3 regions of the Agrobacterium sp. CG160-95 genome follow, and region 3 is predicted to be linked to each of the others. Evidence: riboswitches for the same ligand, from Rfam matches in the RefSeq annotation. Region 3 holds a riboswitch; each other region holds the start of a gene.
The links. Region 3 has a riboswitch for cobalamin ahead of nrdH (glutaredoxin-like protein NrdH). Riboswitches for the same ligand answer to the same signal wherever they lie in the genome.

Region 1 (5,379 bases), on a different contig from region 3:
GCGCCCCTGCGACACGCTGCATCCAGGCGCCGAAAGCGACCAACGCATGACGTGGCGGTAGGGCAGGGTCATGGTAATCCACCCGCCGATCCTCATTTCGCCCACGATCCGGTGCCAGGGCCACGAATATCTGGCCGAAACGGGCGACGCGAAAACGGAATGCGCCGTCGGCTAGTGCGTCGTCCTGTTCGGCCGAACCCCACGTGCTATCCACGGAGGCGGCAACCCCTTCAGGCAAACCCAAAAGAAAATCACGATAGTCTGAAAGTCCGACAGCCGCTTCCTGCTGCTCGACACAATCCAGCAAAGCCCGCGCCGTTTCGGGAATATCCGAAACCACATATCCTGCCGCGGCCAGATCGCGCAGCATTTCAAGCACGCTTTGCGGGACATCGAGACCAACGGCATAACCCGTGCGCCCTGGCGCAGCACCGGGATAATCCGGCATCAGAATGACGATCCGCCGTTCCTGTGGCGTGGACTGTTTTAATTGCAGAAAGGCAGCGATTCGGTTTGCCACCTGTTCGACGCGATCAGCCTCCGGTACATTGATGAGGCTGATACCGCCATCAGTCCGCACCTGCTTGAATGAGATTGCGCCAGCAAGAATCCGGCCATCGAGTTCCGGCAGAACCACATGCATGGCAAGATCGGAAGGGTTGAGACCGCGCGCATTTTCCGCCCAGCCGTCCCGTCGCGTCGTCGCCATAACCACCTGAAACACCGGCACGCCGAGGCGATCAAACAGGGTTTTACCGCTGTCATCCATCTGACTGGCAAAAGCTGTGGCGGCAACGATGGCGGCGGGCTGGAGTTCGGGCAGTACGGTTTCGAGAAAGCGAATTGCCTCCCCATCCTTGAGGCCGCTGACGAAAATCGGCAATGGCGCAAAACCGCGCTGAGAGAGCGCATTAAAAAGCGCATCCACGGGCGCCGCATCGGCCGCAAGAAGCATGGAGCGGTAAAAGAGAATGGGAAGGACAGCTGCACCGGCGGGAAAACCGGCGCAGGCTTCCGCCTGATCCACGACGCCTTTACCCGGCCGGTAAAAGCCGGCTTTCGGCAGCGGTTGAGCCTCGATATCTGGCCATGCGCCACCACTTACAAGGGCAGCAAGACCAATGGCAAGCCGGTCCATATTTTCCCGCCCACCCTCGCGGAAGAAGGCGAGGACGGACGCCAACGTCTGGCGATCAACAGTCGAGGCCGCTTCGAGCTTTTCGTCTCTCTCACTGCATTCACCCGGCAGGAGCATAAGTTTTATGCCACGTCGCCGCGCCATCGTGCTGAGCTGATCGACGCCATAGCGCCAGCGTTCCGCGCCGCCGAGAATCCGGATAAGGATGACACGGGCATGTTCGGCCGTCTTTTCGATCCACAGATCGACCGACATCGGATGCCGAAGCTCGGAGAGGTTGGCAGCGGACAGGGACGGAAGCGCGCCCTCTGCCTGCCGCCATGCCTGTTCCAGCCCGGCAAGATCGCTTGCCGAAAAAGACAGCATCACCACATCCGATCGCGGCTGGTTGAGATCAACCGGCTCGATCAGGTCGTCCAGAGACGAAGATGTGGTGGCGAGAATGTGCATTTCTATCAGGCGGCCAGCATCTGTTCGATCTTTTCGCGGTTGAGGCCCTTTTCGCCTATGACGACGAGGCGGCTGCGGCGCTCTTCACCGGCCGCCCAGGGACGGTCATAATAATGGTTGACGCGGCTACCGACTGCCTGCACCTGCAGGCGCATCGGCTTGGTGGATACTTCGACGAAACCTTTGATGCGCAGAACATTTTCCGCAGCCGCTGTCTCGGCGATACGAGCCGCCAGCGCTTCCGGATCGGTCACGGCCGGCAGGTCGATGACGAAGCTGTCGAAATCGTCATGTTCGTGGTCGAGTTCACCATCGTGATGGGTGCGGCGGTTTTCGATATCCTCTTCAACCGCAAGACCGAGGCCGATCAGCACGGCCGGATCGATGACGCCATTCGAGGCGACGACGATCTTTGCGGCCCGCGGCAAATGCTCGAGAATATGAGCCTTCGCCTTTTCCAGACCGGCGCTATCGAGCAGATCCGCCTTGGTCAGCACGATAAGATCGGCACAGGCGATCTGGTCCTCAAAAACCTCTTCGACCGGATCGTCGTGATCGAGGGCTTCGTCATTTGCGCGCTGGGCGGCAAGGGCTTCCATGTCATGCGCCACCTGACCCTCGGCAAGGGCAGCGCCATCCACAACAGCCACCACAGCGTCAACCGTCACGCGGCTCTTGATGGCCGGCCATTGAAATGCCTGCACCAGCGGCTTGGGTAGGGCAAGGCCGGAGGTCTCGATGAGGATATGCTCCACCTTCGGCTGGCGGCTCAGAATCTGCTCGATGGCCGGCTGGAAATCATCCGCCACCGTGCAGCAGATGCAGCCATTGGCCAGCTCAACGATGTTTTCCTCCGGGCAGCTCTCAATGCCGCATCCCTTGAGGATATCGCCATCGATGCCGATATCACCGAATTCGTTGACGATGATGGCAAGCCGCTTGCCATCAAGCTTTTCGAGGAGACCGCGCAGCAGCGTGGTTTTTCCAGCCCCCAGAAAGCCGGTGACGATGGTGCAGGGAACGCGGTCCAGAAGGGTGCTCATGATCTCTCCTCGGTAAAATCGAATGGGGGAATGCGCGCCACCATGCCGCGCTTCAATGTGTCGGGGCGGCCGCGCCAGGGCATCAGGCCATCTGCGGAGGCGGCCAGCATTTGCGCGCCCGTGAGCAGGTCTTCCGCATCGTTGGGCGTCAGCCCGCCGAATACATAGGACCAGCCATCGGCACCGCGCAGCACGGCACTGAGGCCGCGTTTGCAATTGGCAAGGCAATTGACGGAGCGAACATCGATGCCGGAGTCACGCGCTTTTGCGATGGCAGCTTCCGCAAGGATGGTGCCGGGGCGCGGCTCCGCATTGGGATCGGTGTCGTCGCGACAGCTTCGGCAGACAAAAACGACCACGCCAGAAGCTGTGTTGGCTTCCATTGTCCCGTCCGCACAAGAAGATGTTGTGGTAATATCCAAACCGTTCCGCTTTCCGCGCCTTTAAACTCGTCGGGGTGCGGATGTCGAAAACAGCGCACTGAAAAGCGCGGCTGCAATTCAATTCGACCGGCTGACCGGAGCACCCCGCCCGGGAGACGTTTTTTCCTGAAACGGCAGGTCTCCTGGCTTGCGGCTTTAAAACACCCTGCACCACCTTCCCGGACCAATTTTATGGTCCAGTGGCTTCACAGTGCGGGCTTACCGCTTACAGTTGCGGGGGCAGCCACGGAATGACCCGGTATGGGGTGGAACCGTGTTCCCTCTTAGCTTTTCCCGTTGCCGGGAAAAGACCGTCAGTGCCTTACCCTTAGGCTGAACGGGCGTGACGGTCAATGCTGCCGGCTTGTCGATTGCCGGGTGCGGCAAATTGAGTATAGTCGCCGCTCCGAATGGCGGGGGCATAAGGTCCCGCGCCTCTGGACGAGAAGGAAAACGCGATGACACGCGATATCAGCGACAGCGAAGCCGAACGCCACCGGCAGAAAATGGTCAACCGCAAGACGGTTCAGGATGCCGAAGTCGCGGAAAAGACCATCGAAAAAGGTCTGCTGATGATCAATACCGGCCCTGGCAAAGGCAAATCCACGGCCGCTTTCGGCCTTGCTTTGCGCATGCTCGGCACCGGGCGGCGGGTCGGCGTCGTGCAATTCATCAAGGGCGCATGGTCGACGGGTGAACAGCAGGCCCTGACTTTGTTCGGCGACAGGGTGGAATGGCGCACTATGGGCGAGGGGTTTACCTGGGACACGCAGGACCTGAAGCGCGATGTCGCGGCAGCTACAAAGGCCTGGGAGGAAGCGAAAGCACTGATGGCCGACGAGACGATCGGATTGCTGGTTCTCGACGAACTGAACATTGCGCTCCGCTATGATTACCTGCCGCTGGAAGAGGTCGTCGAAACGCTTTCCAACCGTAGATCCGATCTGCATGTCATCGTTACCGGCCGCAACGCCAAACAGCCGTTGATCGACGCTGCCGACATGGTGACGGAAATGACCCTCGTCAAACATCACTTCAAGGCAGGCGTAAAGGCGCAGGCCGGGATAGAATACTGACATGAGTGCACGTGTGCTGATGTTTCAGGGAACCGGCTCGGATGTCGGCAAATCGCTGATGGTGGCTGGCCTTGCCCGCGCCTTCGTCAGGCGTGGCCTGTCCGTCATGCCGTTCAAGCCGCAGAACATGTCGAACAATGCGGCGGTCACTGCCGATGGCGGCGAGATCGGTCGCGCGCAGGCGCTGCAGGCGCGGGCTGCAGGCGTTCCGCTGTCGGTTCACATGAACCCGGTGCTTTTAAAGCCGCAGAGCGAAACCGGCGCACAGGTCGTCGTACAGGGTAAAATTGTCGGCAATGCCAAGGCTGCCGATTATCAGCACATGAAAGCCGGGCTGATGCCGCGTGTGCTGGAGAGCTTCGAGCACCTGAAACAACAGGCCGATCTGGTGCTGGTGGAAGGGGCGGGAAGTGCTTCCGAAATCAACCTCCGCGCCAACGACATCGCCAATATGGGTTTTGCCCGCGCCGCGGATGCTCCCGTGATTCTGATCGGCGATATCGACCGGGGCGGGGTCATCGCCAGCCTCGTGGGCACAAAAACCGTTCTCGAACGCGATGATGCCGCGATGATAGAGGGCTTCATCGTGAACCGCTTTCGCGGTGACCCTACGCTGTTTTCAGACGGCATGCGGATGATCGCGGAAAAGACCGGCTGGGCGTCCATCGGGCTATTGCCGCATTTTTCCGATGCTGCGAAATTGCCGGCGGAGGACGCCCTTGGGCTTACCGGCCCGGCGCAACAAAAGCCCGGCGCGAAAATCCGCATTGCCGTGCCGATCCTGCCGCATATCTCCAATTTCGACGATCTGGATCCGCTCGACATGGAGCCGGATGTGGAGCTGATCCGAGTGCGGCAGGGCGAGACCATTCCCGCCGATTGCCGGCTGGTTCTGCTCTGCGGTTCGAAATCCACCATAGCTGATCTCGCCGCGCTGAAAAATGCAGGCCTCGACATCGACATCAAGGCACATGTGCGCCGCGGAGGTTATGTTCTCGGTCTCTGCGGCGGATACCAGATGCTTGGAAAAACCGTTGCCGACCCTGACGGCATCGAAGGACCACCAATGACGGTCGATGGGTTGGGCCTGCTGGATGTGACGACGGTTTTGACGGGCGACAAGAGGCTCGTTTCCGTCCAGGGACAGAGTTTCGACGGAATTCCCTTATCCGGCTATGAAATGCATGTTGGGGAAACGACGGGTGCCGCGGGCAACCTGCCATTTTCGACCATTGACGGACATGCCGATG
Region 2 (5,379 bases), on a different contig from region 3:
GCTGACGGAGGGCCTGCATGTCGGCCCCATCCTGCTTGGCACGGCTCTTCCCGCCCATATCCTGTCGCCCAGCGTCACCTCGCGCGGCGTTGTCAACATGGCGGCCTTTGCCGTCGTGCAGGCATCGCACCCTTCGGTGTGATGAAGGCGTATTAACGCAGTTTTGAACATGCTGTTGCCGCATTGCGGCAACAGCTTATGTTATCTTCCTGAAACACGGATTTCCCGAAGCATAACACCCTCGCCACCGGCCGGGGACATCGAACGGATCGCACCATTGACCCGGCGCCGCAGCATTATCGGCCTCCTGCTTCCCCTTGTTTTCATCGCCCCGGCCGCTGCTTTCGCGGATCAGGTCTGCGATACGCTTTATGCGCAGCTGCGCGAACCGCCGCGTGTCATCGGCAACACCGCCGAGGTACGGCGTTACGCCAATGCGCTCACCCGCCAGAACATCGAGATCCGCAGGATCAGGAACGATCTGCGCCGTTACGGCTGTTCATCCGCAAGCGTCACCGTTTATGGCAGCCCGAATGCCGAACTCTGCGCGGAGATCAGCGACGCGATGGCGGATGCGCAGAGCGAACGCGATGCCATCATCCGTGACCGCGACTATGCCATGGCGGCCCAGGGCAGCGATGATGGCGACATCAGACGCCAGCGCATTCTCGCCGCACTCGACGCCAATGGCTGCAGCGCCATTCCGGAAACGGAAGCGCGCCAGCCGACGGCACCCGATGTGACACGTTACCCCGACGCCTTCGGCGAACAGGGCAACCCGCCGGGACAGGCAGGGCTTTCGACCTACCCCAATGCCGCTGCGGAGGGCGGGCTCAGGACGCTGTGCGTGCGCACCTGCGACGGCTCGTTTTTCCCCATCGCTTCCAATGCCTCGCCGCTCGATTTCCGTGCGCAGGCCGAACAATGCCAGAAAATGTGTCCGGGTACGCAGACGGAGCTTTATTTCCACTCCATGACGGAGCAGGAAACGGCTGACATGGTCTCGGCTGAAACAGGAAAGCCCTATAAGGACCTGCCGACCGCCTTTGCTTATCGAAATGCCTCAACGAAAGCCCCAGGCTGCGCCTGCAACATGGCCGCCTATCACGAGGAGATGAAGCAGCAGGAGGCTGCGCGGCCGGAAGCTGAGAAACCCTATTCCAGCATCACGACCATTCCACCACCGCAAGGTGACACCCCCAAAAAACCCACCGAACTGCAGCAGGCCGCAAAGCCGCCGGAACAACCGGTTCCGGAACGCGACTATGACCCGAACAACAGCAGGGTCCGCGTCATCGGCCCTAAATTCCTGCCCGACCAGACAGGCCGGATCGACCTGAAGAACCCGGCGCTGAAGGGCATTCAGCCGCAGCAATAGCTCCCATCAAGCACGCGGTATGGAGTTGGCAACGCTCTATCTCACTCACAAGGCGGTCGCGTGTTCTCTTTACCGCCCGCCCCAGCGATTGCGAAACACCAGCTCCTCCAGCGGCACGCGCTGGCGCCAACCCTTCACCGCCAGTTCCGGCTCGGTATAAAGTGTATCGACGCGGCCGAGGCATAGCCAGGCGACGATCTCGATGTGGTCCGGGATTTCCAGAATGGTCCGAATGTCGCTATCGTGGAAAATGCTGACCCAGCCGACGCCGATGCCTTCGGCGCGCGCTGCAAGCCAGAGGTTCTGGATGGCGCAGACGGTGGAATAGACATCGGTGCGCGGATTGTGGGTACGGCCCAGCACCACCTTGCCGCCACGCGTCGGATCGCAGGTGACGCAGATGCTGAGCGGCGCCTTGCGGATGCCCTCAAGCTTGAGGCTGCGGTAAAGCGCCTGCTGCTCCCCCTCGAACATCGCCGTCGCCTCGCCATTGGCGCGGCTGAAGGCAACCCAGGCTGCCTGCCTGACCGCACCGTCAGTGACGAGCGTGAAATTCCACGGCTGCATGAAACCGACCGAGGGCGCGGAATGCGCCGCCTTCAGCAAGCGCTCGACCACATCTTCCGGCAATGGATCCGGAAGGAACTGGTCGCGCACATCACGGCGGGTTTCGATGGCACGGTAGATCGCCTCTCGCTCCCCCTCGGAAAACGGGTAGGCGGGCGAAAGCGCGTGATCGAATGCATCGGCGTCGAGCGAACTGGTCGCGAGTGGATCGGTCGGCATCGTCTATCCCCAACAATGCTGGCGCGCCGCCACGAAAACCGGCTCCGGTTTTCGCCTGCACGACGCGCTGCTGCAACAACCTGCCGCCGTCCACGCGGTCTGGTCTATCCTGTCAGGCCGGTCTTCTGACTCGGCTTCATCCGCCCACTTTCGCCTTCCCGAATGGATTCAGTGGCATCAAGAAAAAGGGCATCCGCCTCACAGCGCTGGGCACGTTCCGGTCTTGCACCGGATTCCCGATTCTCCCGCCCTAAAGGGCAGGCACCTGACGAAGAAGCTTATGAGCAACAAAGATTGCAAATACAAGTATCTTGCGCAGCGATGCGGCAATGTGACCGTGGCCACCTCACCGGCGTATTGCGGCCTTCAGCCGCCGCGCAGAAGCGCGCCGGCTGAAGCACTCCCTACCGCATCACCCAACGGGAAAATACCGCACATAAGCGAACTCATCCCCGTCCGGTGACCAGTTGGGCGAATTCATCGTTCCCTGCCCGCCGAAAAGGTCAAACAGCGTTTCGGCATTACCGCCATCCATATCCATCAGCCGCACGCGCACGTTAAGGTCGCGCGGATGGTCGAAGACATCGGCGTCGTAGGAGACGAAGACGACCTTGTCACCGCTGGGGGACGGATGCGGGAACCAGTCGCCGTAGGCGCTGTCGGTGATACGCTCGACGGCCGAGCCATCCACCCGCACGCGCCAGATCTGCATCTGGCCGGTGCGGCTGGAGTTGAAATAGATCCATTCTCCATCCGGCGAATAATCCGGCCCGTCATTGCGGCCCTCACCATGGGTAAGGCGTGTCTCAACGCCGCTGTCTATGTCCATGGAATAAATATCGAAAACCTGATCGCGAATGCCGCAATAGGCGAAACCTTTCCCGTCCGGCGACCAGCCGTGCCAGTAGGACGGAAGGTTCTTAGTCATCAGCCGCGGCGTTCCGCCCGTCGAAGGCAGCAGATAGATGGCACTCTTGCCGAACTCCACCTTGTCGGAAATGGCATAAAGCGAACCGTCAGGCGAAATGCCGTGGTCATTGTTGCAGATTGTCGCAAAGCCAGTATCGACCTTTTCAGGCGAAGGGTCGCCGGCAAGTGACAGGCGATAAAGCAGACCGTCGCAGTTCAGAAGCAGGTATTTCCCGTCCGGCGACCAGTTCGGAGCCTCGAACAGCTCCGGCGTCTGCCAGACCACCCGCATCTGCCGAGTGCGGATGTTGAAGATTTCGATGGAACTGCGCATGCTGCCTCCCGGGCCTGTCGATCGTCTGGCGTGGAGCGTTGAATGGCACAACCATTCCGTTTGCATCCGCCACCGCCGTAATTATGATCCTATTGCCGCAGGCACCGCCCTGCAAATTCAAATAGGAAAAAACAGCAGCGTTCCGGCACCGCCCGCACCCCTGCCCGTTTCTCCCAGATCCGAGGTTCCGCGATGAACACCATCGCCGATCACGGCATCCGCTTCGGTCGGATCGCCGCAATGCTTCCTGTCAAGAATATCGAGAAGGCCCATGACTTTTATGTCCGTGTGCTGGGCTTCGAAAAGACCTTCGAAAACGGCAACCCTGTCGGTTTCATGATCCTGAAACAAGGTAACGCCGAGTTGCACCTGACATTGCAGTCAACGCACAAACCGGCCCCCTTCAATGTGGCGCATATGCTGGTCAGCGACGCCGACGCGCTGCATGCGCTTTGCAAAAGCCACGGGCTTCGCATCATCAAAAGTCTGCAGGACAAGGATTATGGCCTGCGGGCCTTCGTTTTCGAAGACCCGGATGGTAACCGCATCGATGTGGGGCAGGTTATTTAACGAGATAGGGAGACGGCGCGGCGTGTCCGCGCCGTTGGAGGAAAAGGATGCTTCTTCGCCATCGATATATGGCGAAGCCGCAGCATCCGCACTCCGTCACCCCGAACTAGATTCGGGGTCCAGCAAGCTCCCTCCATGCCCTCCTTCGACTACCTGTCCCTGAACCGGTTGGTAATCGGATAACGGCGATCGCGGCCGAAGTTCTTCTTGGTGATCTTCACCCCGGGCGCGGATTGGCGGCGTTTGTATTCGGCGAGATAGAGCAGATGCTCGATCCGGTGCACCGTCGCGATATCATGGCCACGCGCGAGGATTTCCTCGACCGACATTTCCTTTTCCACCAGGCACTCCAGAATATCGTCCAGCACCGGATAGGGCGGCAGCGAATCCTGGTCTGTTTGGTTGGGTCGCAATTCGGCGGATGGCGCCTTGGAGATGATATTGGCGGGGATCACTTCGCCGGACGGCCCGAGCGCGCCGGGCGGCACATGGGAATTGCGCCAGCTGGAGATGGCGTAGACCTGCATCTTGTAGAGGTCCTTGATGGGATTGAAACCGCCATTCATGTCGCCATAAAGCGTCGCATACCCCACCGACATTTCCGACTTGTTGCCTGTTGTCACCACCATCGAGCCGAACTTGTTGGAAACAGCCATGAGAATGGTGCCGCGTGTTCGGCTCTGCAGGTTTTCTTCGGTAATGCCTTCTTCCGTGCCTTCGAACATTTCCGAAAGCGCCGACAGGAACCCATCCACCGGTTCGGCAATCGGCACGATATCGTAACGGCAGCCGAGCGCTCTGGCGCAATCGGCTGCGTCCTTCAGCGAATCCTCGGAGGTGTAACGATAGGGCAGCATGATGCAGCGCACCCGCTCTTCGCCCAGCGCATCAACAGCAAGCGCAGCGCATATCGCCGAATCGATACCGCCGGAAAGGCCGAGAACCACGCTCTTGAAGCCGTTCTTGTTGACGTAATCGCGAAAGCCCAGCATGCAGGCGCGGTAATCCGCCTCCTCGCCTTCAGGGATTTTCGAGAAAGGACCGCTCTCGCAGCGCCAGCCTTCTGCGGTGCGTTTCCAATCGGTAACGGCAAGGGTCGCCTCGAACTGGCTCATCTGGAAGGCAAGGGTCTTGTCGGCATTGAAACCGAAGCTCGCGCCGTCGAAAACCAGCTCGTCCTGCCCGCCAAGCTGATTGGCGAAGACCAGCGGCAAGCCGCTTTCGATTACTTGCTTCAGCGCCACCTGATGGCGCACATCCAGCTTGCCGCGATAATAGGGCGAACCATTCGGCACCAGCAGGATTTCCGCCCCGCTTTCGGCAAGCGTTTCGCACACACCCATATCGTTCCAGATTTCCTCGCAGATCGGAATGCCGATCCTGACACCGCGGAAATTATAGG
Region 3 (5,379 bases):
GCTGTCGGGAAGTTCGACCCAGGTCGCTGCTTTCGATACGCACAACAAGAGTTTGCTTGAAAAATTCCAGCACTTTCTGCATTCCAGCCCGGCGGCCGTACCGCTGATCGTTCTGGTGTTGTCGCTGGCTGTCTTCGGCATGACCCTGGGCGGCAAGTTTTTCTCGGCCTTTTCGCTGACCCTTATCCTTCAGCAGGTGGCAATCGTCGGCATCGTCGGCGCGGCACAGTCGCTGGTCATTCTGACAGCAGGTATAGATCTTTCGGTCGGTGCGATCATGGTCCTGTCCTCCGTCGTCATGGGACAGTTTACGTTCCGCTATGGTTTGCCTGCCGAACTCTCGATTATCTGCGGTCTCGCAGTCGGCGCATTTTGTGGCTTTATCAATGGCGTGCTGGTTTCGCGCATGCGGCTTCCGCCCTTCATCGTTACACTGGGCATGTGGCAGATCGTGTTGGCCACCAATTTCCTCTATTCGGCCAACGAAACGATCCGCTCACAGGATATCGTCCAACAGGCGCCCATTCTCCAGTTTTTCGGCAACAATGTCCGCATCGGCAGCGCCGTCTTCACCTATGGCGTCATTGCGATGGTTCTGCTGGTTGCCCTGCTCTGGTATGTGCTGAACCGCACCGCCTGGGGTCGACATCTCTATGCAGTGGGTGATGATCCCGACGCAGCCGAACTGGCCGGCGTTAACGTCAAGCGCATGCTGACGACCGTCTACACACTTTCCGGGCTTATCTGCGCCTTCGCGGGCTGGGCTCTCATCGGCCGCATCGGCTCGGTATCGCCGACCGCCGGTCAGTTCGCCAACATCGAATCCATCACCGCAGTGGTCATCGGCGGCATATCGCTGTTTGGCGGACGCGGCTCGATCATGGGCATGATCTTCGGCGCGCTGATCGTCGGTGTCTTCTCTCTCGGCCTGCGACTTATCGGAACAGACCCACAATGGACCTATCTGTTGATCGGCGTCCTTATCATCTTGGCTGTCGCAATCGACCAGTGGATCAGAAAGGTAGCAGGCTGATGGCAAAAGAACCTATCCTCACAGCACGCAATCTCGTTAAACGCTACGGTCGTGTGACTGCGCTCGACAATGCCGATTTTGACCTTTATCCGGGCGAAATCCTCGCTGTCATCGGTGATAACGGTGCTGGAAAATCCTCTCTCATCAAGGCGATTTCCGGTGCGGTGACACCCGATGAAGGGGAGATCAGGCTGGAAGGCAAGCCGGTACAGTTCCGCTCGCCGATCGAGGCGCGCAAGGCTGGTATCGAAACCGTTTATCAGAACCTTGCGCTGTCTCCCGCATTGTCCATAGCCGACAATATGTTTCTCGGCCGTGAAATCCGCAAACCCGGTATTCAGGGAAGCCTGTTCAGGGCACTGGACCGTCCGGCGATGGAAAAGTTTGCCCGTGAGAAACTCTCTGAACTCGGCCTGATGACGATCCAGAACATCAATCAGGCGGTGGAAACCCTCTCCGGCGGCCAGCGCCAGGGTGTTGCGGTGGCGCGTGCAGCCGCCTTCGGCTCCAAGGTCGTCATCCTTGACGAACCGACGGCGGCGCTCGGCGTCAAGGAAAGCCGCCGCGTTCTCGAGCTTATTCTGGATGTGCGCGCGCGAGGGCTACCGATCGTTCTCATCTCGCACAACATGCCGCATGTTTTCGAGGTTGCTGACCGGATTCATATTCATCGGCTGGGCAAGCGTTTGTGCGTCATCAATCCGAAGGACTATACCATGTCCGACGCCGTCGCCTTCATGACGGGCGCCAAGGAAGCGCCAAAGGAAACGCTGGCCGCATGACGCTGAAGCTTGAAACGATCGTCGAAGACGTTCTTCGGCGGGCAGAGGGTAAATCTCGTTTTATCATTGCCATTGCCGGTCCCCCTGGGGCCGGCAAATCCACGCTGGCGGATGCCCTGTGCGGTGCCCTCTTGGCGCGCGGCGAGGCTGCGGCTGTCCTGCCCATGGACGGCTTCCATATGGATAACGGTATTCTCGAAGAACGGGGGCTCTTGCCGCGAAAAGGCGCACCGGAGACCTTCGACGTGCGCGGCTTTCTTGATATCGTCTCCGCAGTTCGTCAGGGCGGGCAGGAAGTTCTTGTCCCGGTTTTTGACCGCTCCCGCGAAATTGCCATTGCCTCCGCTCGCGCCATCGCGCCAGAAACACGCTTCATCCTTGCCGAAGGCAACTATCTGCTGTTGAACGAGGCGCCGTGGACGAAGCTTTCCGGCAGCTTCGATCTTGCCGTCTTCGTAGGCCCATCCGTTGCGGTGCTCGAGGAACGCCTGCGGGATAGATGGCAGGGCTATGGTCTCGATGCGACCGAGATTCACGCCAAACTGTTCGAAAATGATCTTCCCAACGGAAAGCGGGTGATTGAGAACTCCCGCCCCGCCGATATTCGCATCGATATCTGGGAATAACCCGCTGCTTCCGTCCGTAGGCGGCATGGAGCATTCACCGTTAAGCCTTTGTTGACCATGTGTTGAATCTTTTTGATCCACAGGGTGGGGCTTTAGCATGTCTAATTATTGACGAAAAAAATTCATCATATACTATATGTGGTGTTCAAGGTTCTTTCGATTCGCAAGCGTCGGGAGCTAAGACGGGAATTCGGTGCGTAACACCATTATGGTGAAGCAATGCCGAAACTGCCCCCGCAACTGTAAGCGGTTAGCATCGTTCCGATTTGAGCCACTGGCGCTAAAAGCTCCGGGAAGGTGGGAATGGATGTTTTGACCCGTAAGTCAGGAGACCTGCCTTGAGCGAAAACGTCCACGGGCGGGGTGTCCGGAAGGAAGGTGTATGACGCAAATGAATTGCGTGCGCCCTTTTCTGCCCCCTCCAGAACAAGCTTCGGGGTGAAGTCATGCCAGTGCATTTTTATAAGTTTCTACGCTCGTCGGCGTAGACAGAGATCTTACGCGGCCTCACCCGCGCGCCTTGCCAGAATGACAGAACCATCGCCACCCGCTTGTGATTGCAGGCGGGCAATGTTGAGCCGTGCGTAAAAGCGGCTTCGAAAGAGGAAACAATGACCGTCACCGTTTACAGCAAACCCGCCTGCGTCCAGTGCACTGCCACCTATCGTGCGCTTGACCGCATCGGTGTCAGCTACGAGATCGTCGATATCTCCGAAGATGCGGATGCCCTCGATCGCGTTCGCGGCCTTGGTTACATGCAGGTTCCCGTGGTCGTTGCCGGCGAACGCCATTGGGCGGGTTTCCGTCCGGACATGATTGGCTCGATCAGCTGAGGAGGCGATGCGATGGGGCTGATCGTCTATTATTCCAGCCGGTCTGAGAACACTCATCGCTTCCTTCAAAAACTGGGGCGACGATTGCTTCGCCTGCCGCTCGGCGCCGAGGAAGACGTTCCTCACGTGTCGGAGCCCTATGTTCTCGTCACCCCCACCTATGGGGGCGGCGGCATGAAAGGAGCGGTACCGAAACCGGTTATCCGGTTTTTGAACGAGCCCTCAAACCGAAATCTCATTCGCGGCGTCATAGCGGCGGGAAATACGAATTTTGGCGCAGCTTTCGCATCCGCCGGAGATATCGTGTCGCGTAAATGCGCGGTGCCGTTTCTCTACCGCTTCGAGCTTCTCGGCACAGAGGAAGATGTCGCCAACGTCAATCATGGATTGGAACGATTTTGGACACGCTGACCTCAAGCGCGGTGCGCAACACGGATGCCAAACAACAAGTAACTGCCGCGCAGAAACACCTGGACGCGGGACTGGACTATCACGCGCTGAACGCGATGCTGAACCTCTACGATGAAAACGGGAAGATCCAGCTCGACAAGGACCGCCTTGCGGCACGGCAATATTTCCTTCAGCACGTCAATCAAAACACGGTGTTTTTCCATAATCTCAGGGAAAAGCTCGATTATCTCGTGACCGAGGGATATTACGAACAGGAGGTGCTGGACCAGTATTCCTTCAATTTCGTCCGTGACCTCTACGACGAGGCCTATGCCAGAAAGTTCCGTTTTCCGACATTTCTCGGCGCCTTCAAATATTATACGTCCTATACGCTGAAGACTTTCGACGGAAAGCGTTACCTGGAGCGTTATGAGGACCGCGTCTGCATGGTGGCGCTGGCTCTGGCGCGTGGCGACGAGCAACTTGCCCGCGATCTGATGGATGAAATCATTTCCGGCCGCTTCCAGCCGGCAACCCCGACCTTTCTCAACGCCGGCAAGAAAAGCCGCGGTGAGCTGGTTTCGTGTTTTCTGCTGCGTGTGGAAGACAATATGGAAAGCATCGGCCGGTCCATCAATTCAGCATTGCAGCTTTCCAAGCGTGGCGGTGGCGTAGCATTGTCCCTGACCAATATTCGCGAAGCCGGCGCGCCGATCAAACAGATCGAAAACCAGTCCTCCGGCGTGATTCCTGTCATGAAGCTGCTGGAAGATTCGTTCTCCTACGCCAACCAGCTTGGCGCGCGCCAGGGCGCTGGCGCGGTCTATCTGCATGCCCATCACCCCGACATCATGCGTTTCCTCGATACGAAACGTGAAAACGCCGACGAAAAAATCCGCATTAAAACCCTTTCGCTCGGCGTGGTGATCCCCGATATCACCTTCGAACTCGCGAGAAACAACGAGGATATGTACCTGTTCTCGCCGTATGATGTTGAGCGGGTCTATGGCGTGCCGTTTACCGAGATTTCCGTCAGCGAAAAATATCAGGAAATGGTCGCCGACAGCCGCATCCGCAAGAAGAAGATCAAGGCACGCGAGTTCTTCCAAGTCATCGCAGAAATCCAGTTCGAAAGCGGTTACCCCTATATAATGTTCGAGGATACGGTTAACCGCGCCAATCCGATCGCCGGCCGTATCAGCATGAGCAATCTCTGCTCGGAAATTCTACAGGTCAGCGAGGCGAGCGAATTCAACGACGATCTCTCTTACAGCCATATGGGCAAGGATATTTCCTGCAATCTCGGCTCGCTCAACATTGCTTCAGCAATGGATTCGGCTGATTTCGGCAAGACGATCGAAACCTCCATCCGGGCGCTGACGGCCGTTTCTGACATGAGCCACATCTCGTCTGTCCCTTCCGTGGAAAAGGGCAATGATGCGAGCCACGCCATCGGGCTTGGTCAGATGAACCTGCATGGCTATCTGGCGCGCGAGCGCATCTTCTACGGCTCCGAAGAAGGCATCGATTTCACCAATATCTATTTCTACACGGTGACCTATCACGCCATCCGCGCCAGCAATCGCCTTGCCACTGAAAGGGGCCAGAGCTTCAAGGGCTTTGAAAACTCCAAATATGCCTCGGGCGACTACTTCGATAAATATACCGACCGGGAATGGCTGCCCGCGACGGAAAAGGTCCGCGACCTTTTTGAG

Region 1: it holds a riboswitch for cobalamin, as region 3 does, so the genes downstream of both, ACQZ63_RS20980 (DUF1636 family protein) here and nrdH (glutaredoxin-like protein NrdH) in region 3, are expected to answer to the same signal.
Region 2: it holds a riboswitch for cobalamin, as region 3 does, so the genes downstream of both, bluB (5,6-dimethylbenzimidazole synthase) here and nrdH (glutaredoxin-like protein NrdH) in region 3, are expected to answer to the same signal.

What each region holds. Positions count from the first base shown of each region.
Region 1 is NZ_JBNWDU010000006.1:288,066-293,444, forward strand. It holds gene cobN (cobaltochelatase subunit CobN) at 1-1,588, opposite strand, end outside; gene cobW (cobalamin biosynthesis protein CobW) at 1,594-2,631, opposite strand; gene ACQZ63_RS20980 (DUF1636 family protein) at 2,628-3,014, opposite strand; cobalamin riboswitch at 3,170-3,384, opposite strand; gene cobO (cob(I)yrinic acid a,c-diamide adenosyltransferase) at 3,512-4,129, shown strand; gene ACQZ63_RS20990 (cobyric acid synthase) at 4,131-5,379, shown strand, end outside.
Region 2 is NZ_JBNWDU010000005.1:261,302-266,680, reverse strand. It holds gene ACQZ63_RS18595 (NADP-dependent malic enzyme) at 1-142, shown strand, start outside; gene ACQZ63_RS18590 (DUF2865 domain-containing protein) at 278-1,378, shown strand; gene bluB (5,6-dimethylbenzimidazole synthase) at 1,448-2,164, opposite strand; cobalamin riboswitch at 2,263-2,448, opposite strand; gene ACQZ63_RS18580 (TolB family protein) at 2,577-3,407, opposite strand; gene ACQZ63_RS18575 (VOC family protein) at 3,600-3,977, shown strand; gene ACQZ63_RS18570 (NAD+ synthase) at 4,127-5,379, opposite strand, start outside.
Region 3 is NZ_JBNWDU010000001.1:1,341,379-1,346,757, reverse strand. It holds gene ACQZ63_RS06685 (ABC transporter permease) at 1-1,033, shown strand, start outside; gene ACQZ63_RS06680 (ATP-binding cassette domain-containing protein) at 1,033-1,815, shown strand; gene ACQZ63_RS06675 (nucleoside triphosphate hydrolase) at 1,812-2,441, shown strand; cobalamin riboswitch at 2,573-2,796, shown strand; gene nrdH (glutaredoxin-like protein NrdH) at 3,053-3,274, shown strand; gene nrdI (class Ib ribonucleoside-diphosphate reductase assembly flavoprotein NrdI) at 3,287-3,685, shown strand; gene nrdE (class 1b ribonucleoside-diphosphate reductase subunit alpha) at 3,673-5,379, shown strand, end outside.